Regions from separate parts of the Anoxybacillus sp. FSL W8-0382 genome, predicted to be linked through region 1. Evidence: a T-box and tRNA genes for the amino acid it is inferred to sense, from the RefSeq annotation. Region 1 holds a T-box; the other holds one or more tRNA genes.
What was found. The T-box of region 1 lies ahead of tyrS (tyrosine--tRNA ligase). A T-box ahead of a tRNA ligase gene usually reads a tRNA of that ligase, here a tRNA-Tyr.
Positions count from the first base shown of each region.

Region 2: it encodes a tRNA-Tyr, which carries the amino acid that the T-box ahead of tyrS (tyrosine--tRNA ligase) is inferred to sense. The anticodon was not compared.

Region 1 is NZ_JBBOPX010000001.1:558,395-561,796, reverse strand. It holds gene rpsD (30S ribosomal protein S4) at 1-553, shown strand, start outside; gene tyrS (tyrosine--tRNA ligase) at 591-1,850, opposite strand; T-box leader at 1,902-2,126, opposite strand; gene NSS60_RS03010 (transglycosylase domain-containing protein) at 2,265-3,402, shown strand, end outside.
Region 2 is NZ_JBBOPX010000001.1:161,265-164,666, reverse strand. It holds gene NSS60_RS00955 (ISLre2 family transposase) at 1-117, opposite strand, end outside; gene rocF (arginase) at 404-1,300, opposite strand; tRNA gene NSS60_RS00945 (tRNA-Ala) at 1,435-1,507, opposite strand; tRNA gene NSS60_RS00940 (tRNA-Gly) at 1,509-1,583, opposite strand; tRNA gene NSS60_RS00935 (tRNA-Lys) at 1,590-1,662, opposite strand; tRNA gene NSS60_RS00930 (tRNA-Gln) at 1,673-1,747, opposite strand; tRNA gene NSS60_RS00925 (tRNA-Tyr) at 1,893-1,977, opposite strand; tRNA gene NSS60_RS00920 (tRNA-Thr) at 1,983-2,058, opposite strand; tRNA gene NSS60_RS00915 (tRNA-Val) at 2,118-2,193, opposite strand; tRNA gene NSS60_RS00910 (tRNA-Glu) at 2,204-2,275, opposite strand; tRNA gene NSS60_RS00905 (tRNA-Thr) at 2,291-2,363, opposite strand; tRNA gene NSS60_RS00900 (tRNA-Asn) at 2,366-2,440, opposite strand; rRNA gene rrf (5S ribosomal RNA) at 2,472-2,588, opposite strand; rRNA gene NSS60_RS00890 (23S ribosomal RNA) at 2,706-3,402, opposite strand, start outside.

The DNA.
Region 1 (3,402 bases):
TTCATTAAGCGGCACTGGTAAAGAATTGCAAAAACGTCCTTACCCACCAGGTCAACATGGTCCAGGACAACGTAAAAAATTATCTGAATATGGCATGCAACTTCAAGAGAAGCAAAAGCTTCGCCATATGTACGGTGTCAATGAACGTCAATTCCGTAAAACGTTCGAAGAAGCAGGAAAAATGGCTGGTAAGCACGGTGAAAACTTCATGATTTTACTTGAGTCCCGTTTAGACAACCTTGTTTACCGTTTAGGTTTTGCGCGCACTCGCCGTCAAGCTCGCCAATTAGTAAACCATGGTCACATTTTAGTTGACGGCAACCGTGTGGATATCCCATCTTATCGCGTGAAACCAGGTCAAACAATTTCTGTTCGCGAAAAGTCTCGCAACCTTCAAATTATTAAAGAAGCGCTTGAAGTGAACAACTTCGTACCTGACTATTTGACACTTGACGCAGACAAATTAGAAGGTACTTACACTCGCTTACCAGAGCGTTCTGAATTACCTGCTGAAATTAACGAAGCATTAATCGTTGAGTTCTACTCTCGTTAATAAAAAAATCCTCTCTGCCAAAGCAGAGAGGACTTTTTTATGCGTAACGAATTAAATAATATTTTTTCTTACCGCGCCGAATAATTGTAAAGCGACCTTCAATACGATTTGCGTCTGTCATGACTTTATTCACATCTTGCACACGTTCACCATTGACATAAATGGCCCCATTTGTAACATCCTCACGAGCTTGACGCTTCGATGGGCAAATACCGCTTGCTACAAGTAAATCAACAAGCGCTATCTCCTGTTCTTCGCATACATACGATGGTACATCTTTAAACCCTTGTTCAATTTCATCCGCTGTTAGTTTGGCTACATCTCCGCTAAAGAGCGCTTCAGAAATGTTGATCGCCTGCTGCAACGCTTCTTCCCCATGAACAAGGCGTGTCATCTCAGCAGCTAACGCTTTTTGCGCTGCACGTTTTTCCGGTGCTTCAGCCGTTTGTCTTTCCAATTCGATAATTTCTTCATGGGATAAAAACGTAAAGTATTTTAAATATTTCACAACATCACGATCATCAGTGTTAATCCAAAATTGATAGAACTCATATGGCGACGTTTTATCAGCATCAAGCCATACTGCCCCACCTTCTGTTTTTCCAAATTTTGTTCCATCTGCTTTCGTTACGAGCGGAACGGTTAATCCAAACACTTTCGCATCTTCTTCTGTTTTCCGAATGAGCTCTAATCCTGCTGTAATGTTTCCCCATTGGTCACTGCCACCTACTTGCAACTTACATCCATACATTTCATATAGTTTGAGGAAATCGTACGCTTGTAAAATCATATAACTAAATTCTGTAAATGAAATCCCTGCTTCTAATCGCGATTGGACTGATTCTTTTGCGAGCATGTAGTTAATCCCAAAGTTTTTCCCAACATCGCGCAAAAATGTAATGACATCAAGCGAACCAATCCATTCATAGTTATTTGCAATAATGGCTGGATTGTCGACTTTCTCAAAATCTAAAAAACGGCTTAGCTGTTGTTTAATTCGCTCACTGTAATAAGCGACTGTCTCTTTTTCATTTAATTTTCGCTCTGTTTTCTTTCCGCTTGGGTCTCCAATGAGTCCTGTTGCCCCACCGACGAGCGCAATCGGTTGATGCCCTGCTTGTTGAAAACGACGCAACATTAAGATCGGAAGCAAGTGACCGATGTGCAAACTATCCGCCGTCGGATCAAAACCACAATATACTTTTACGCTTTCTTCTGCCAACAACGCTTTCAATCCATCTTCATCTGTCATCTGATTAATTAAACCACGAAATTGTAAGTCTTGAAGCAAATCCATCTCAACCATCCTTTCTGTTTTAGATTCAAACAAAAAAACTCGTCCTTCACATGAAGGGACGAGTTTATGTCGCGGTACCACCCTACTTAGAGAACGCCTATGTTCTCTCACTTCATTGCCATAACGGTCGACACCGTCTTTTGCTACTTGGCACACGCCGTTCGCAAAAGATGCTCCCGGAGGTAATTCATGCTCATCTATGCGCTAGTTCGCACCAACCACTAGCTCTCTGTTCGCAGGGAGATAAGCACTACTCGTTCCGCTCATCGCTCGATTATTTACATGTCAGTATATCCTCTTTTATCATAAAACGCCAACTGTTGTCAAGATCTTCAAACAAATTTAGACATTTACCGATATGAAAAGACAAATTATGATATAATAATGAAAATATAATACAGATGGGAGGTCACTATGTCAGAAAAACAAGTGCGATTCTCATGGCAAAAACTATGGCGTCATTTTACGATCACATACGAAGTCGTCTGGAACGTATGTTTAATTATATTCATCGTAAGTTTATGTGCGTTCAGCTTTGCTTTCGGTGTCGGGGCAGGATATTTCGCCTCGCTCGTGAAAGATGCCAAACCGATTCCATACAAAGAAATGAAAAAAGATATTTATAACTATGAAGAAACAACACATATTTACTTCGCCAATCGCGAATATCTCGGCTATTTTCGTTCAGACCTAGAACGCGATGAAGTCAAACTTTCGCAAGTTTCCCCTTATTTCATTCAAGCCGTCATTGCGACGGAAGATGAACATTTTTATGAACATAAAGGGGTTGTACCAAAAGCTATTATACGTGCCATTTTTCAAGAAGCAACAAATTCCTCTACACGTAGTGGAGGAAGTACATTAACACAGCAACTTGTAAAAAATCAAATTTTAACGAGCGAAGTGTCATTTGAGCGCAAAGCAAAAGAAGTGTTACTTGCTTTACGCCTTGAGAAATTTTTTACGAAAGATGAAATTTTAGAAGCCTACATTAACGTTGTAACGTTTGGACGAAACGCATCCGGACGAAATATTGCTGGCGTTCAAGCTGCCGCAAAAGGCGTTTTCGGTGTTGATGCAAAAGAATTAACATTGCCGCAAGCTGCATTTTTAGCAGGATTGCCACAAAGTCCGTTTCGCTATACGCCGTTTACAAGCAAAGGGGAGTTGAAAAACGATTTATCCCCAGCGTTAAATCGGATGAAAACTGTATTATCGCGCATGAAAAAAGCAGGGTATATTTCAAAAGAGCAGTATGAGGAAGCGATTGCATACGACATTACGAAAGATTTTGTTTCTTCCTTACCTTCTCCAATAGAGAAATACCCGTGGTTAACGTTTGAAATTGAGCGTCGTGCAAAAGACATTTTCGTTGATTTACTAGCTAAAAAAGATGGCTATGAACGGCAAGATGTGCGTTTGAACGATCAACTATATATGGAATATGCGGAAAAGGCTGAAAAACAATTACGACAAAACGGTTACACGATTTACACAACGATCGACAAAGATATATATGAGCGCATGCAAGCAATCGTAGAAAAATATCCTT
Region 2 (3,402 bases), 400 kb from region 1:
GCGGTCGATCTCCTCCAACACCTGTTGAAGGAGATGACCATATTGTTTTTGCATATGTCTAAATAAAGACTGTTCGATCTCTTTTAATGTCAAGCCGTTTGTGATATAATCCTGCATGGGCTCCACTCCTTTCTTTGGTTGTATTTTTTTCGCACTTACTACCTTACCAGGAGGAGAGCCCGTTTTTCATCTATTTTGCTTACATATCTGACAGGTTCCTTATTATACCAAATCAGGAACCTGTCTTTTTTTCTCCCACAAACATTTTACTCATACGTTCATCTTACATATCTGACAGGTTCCTTATTATACCAAATCAGGAACCTGTCTTTTTTTCTCCCACAAACATTTTACTCATACGTTCATACTTTAAAAAAATGAAGAGGTGGCATGATGCCACCTCTCATACAAGCTTCTCACCGAACAGCGATCCCATTAAAGCGACAGCAGTTGCAGCTGTTTTATTGCGCTCATCTAAAATCGGATTCACTTCAACAAATTCAGCTGAAGTGATGATTTGCGCTTCAGCTAGCATTTCCATCGCTAAATGACTTTCACGGTAAGAGAGCCCACCGATCACCGGCGTTCCAACTCCAGGTGCATCATGTGGGTCAAGCCCATCTAAGTCAAGAGACAAATGTACACCGTCTGTTCGTTCTTTTAAATACGCAATCGTCTCTTCCATTACTTTTGTCATACCGAGACGATCAACCTCATGCATTGTATATATTTTGATTCCTTTTTCTTTAATTAATTGTTTTTCGCCTTCATCAAGTGCACGAGCACCGATGATCACAATATTTTCTGGTTTCACTTTTGGACTATATCCACCAATCATCGTTAAAGCTGGATGACCAAGTCCTAAACTTGCAGCAAGCGACATACCGTGAATATTTCCCGAGGGAGACGTTTCCTCCGTGTTTAAATCTCCGTGCGCATCGTACCAAATGACGCCTAAACTTTTATAATGTCTAGCCACTCCTGCAAGTGTCCCAATCGCAATGCTGTGATCCCCACCAAGCACTAGTGGGAAACGACCTTTGGCCACAACTTCATCCACCGTAGCGGCTAGTTTTTCATTCGCCTCAGCAACCGCTTTCAAGTTTCGTAATTTTGGATTTGTCACATCTTGAACGCGCTCAGCGCGACCAATTTGAATATCACCTAAATCCTCAATATCATGATTTAAGTTTTCTAAACGCTCTACTACGCCAGCGTAGCGAATGGCACTTGGCCCCATATCAACACCACGGCGTGTTTGTCCTAAGTCCATTGGCACTCCAATAATCGAAATGTCCATCTCGATCTCCTCCCCTTGTTGTATCTGATGTTTATTGTACATGAGGAGAAACAGTTGGCTCAACTCGACAACTTTTTGAATATTTATTCTATAACAAACAGAAAAAACCTTAGGTAATACCTAAGGTTTTAGTATGGAGCCTATCGGGATCGAACCGATGACCTCCTGCGTGCAAAGCAGGCGCTCTCCCAGCTGAGCTAAGGCCCCATGGAGCGGAAGACGGGACTCGAACCCGCGACCCCCACCTTGGCAAGGTGGTGTTCTACCACTGAACTACTTCCGCAAACAGTGAGCCATGGAGGACTCGAACCTCCGACCCTCTGATTAAAAGTCAGATGCTCTACCTACTGAGCTAATGGCTCATTATACAAATGGCTGGGCTAGCTGGATTCGAACCAGCGCATCACGGAGTCAAAGTCCGTTGCCTTACCGCTTGGCTATAGCCCATCGATATAACTTCATGAGTTAACTTCTCAGAATTTACTTCATGAATTAACACCGCAGGATTATTTTGAGAATTTCTGAAGGAAATTCGCGAAATAATCCGACATCGATATGACAAAAATGTATGTAATCATTGTGTGAAAACAAATGGTGGAGGGGGACGGATTCGAACCGCCGAACCCAAAGGGAGCGGATTTACAGTCCGCCGCGTTTAGCCACTTCGCTACCCCTCCGCGGATGGTGCCGGCTGCAGGACTTGAACCCGCAACCTACTGATTACAAGTCAGTTGCTCTACCAATTGAGCTAAGCCGGCAGTCATTTTCCCTAGACTACATTATGCTACCCAATTTCCTACACATTTATCAAAACGTATGGTGGAGGATGACGGGATCGAACCGCCGACCCCTTGCTTGTAAGGCAAGTGCTCTCCCAGCTGAGCTAATCCTCCGTAAAAGGGATGACCCGTACGGGATTCGAACCCGTGTTACCGCCGTGAAAGGGCGGTGTCTTAACCACTTGACCAACGGGCCAACATACGACACACAAGCTTCCAACCGGGCTTGAACCGGTGACCTCTTCCTTACCATGGAAGTGCTCTACCAACTGAGCTATGGAAGCACTGGCTCCGCAGGTAGGATTCGAACCTACGACCGCTCGGTTAACAGCCGAGTGCTCTACCACTGAGCTACTGCGGAATAATCGTAAAAGTGATTTATGCATTATCTTGCCCGGCAACGTCCTACTCTCGCAGGCGGTGTCCCGCCAACTACCATCGGCGCTGGAGAGCTTAACTTCCGTGTTCGGGATGGGAACGGGTGTGACCTCTCCGCCATCGTCACCGAGCAAACATGCTTTAGACAAATGTTATTATAAAGGAATATTTTTTGTTGTCAAGCATTTTTTATTCCTTCAAAACTAGATAACAGGTTTTGTGTAGTCGCCTACGCTTTTCTTGTGTGTTTAGTTAAGTCCTCGATCGATTAGTATCCGTCAGCTGCACGTGTCGCCACGCTTCCACCTCGGACCTATCTACCTTGTCATCTTCAAGGGATCTTACTCGCTTGACGCGATGGGAAATCTCATCTTGAGGGGGGCTTCACGCTTAGATGCTTTCAGCGCTTATCCCTTCCGCACATAGCTACCCAGCTGTGCTCCTGGCGGAACAACTGGTACACCAGCGGTGCGTCCATCCCGGTCCTCTCGTACTAAGGACAGCTCCTCTCAAATTTCCTACGCCCGCGACGGATAGGGACCGAACTGTCTCACGACGTTCTGAACCCAGCTCGCGTACCGCTTTAATGGGCGAACAGCCCAACCCTTGGGACCGACTACAGCCCCAGGATGCGATGAGCCGACATCGAGGTGCCAAACCTCCCCGTCGATGTGGACTCTTGGGGGAGATAAGCCTGTTATCCCCGGGGTAGCTTTTATCCGTTGAGCGATGGCCCTTCCATTCGGAACCACCGGATCACTAAGCCCGACTTTCGTCCCTGCTCGACTTGTAGGTCTCGCAGTCAAGCTCCCTTCTGCCTTTACACTCTTCGAATGATTTCCAACCATTCTGAGGGAACCTTTGGGCGCCTCCGTTACGCTTTGGGAGGCGACCGCCCCAGTCAAACTGCCCACCTGACACTGTCTCCCACCCCGATCAGGGGTG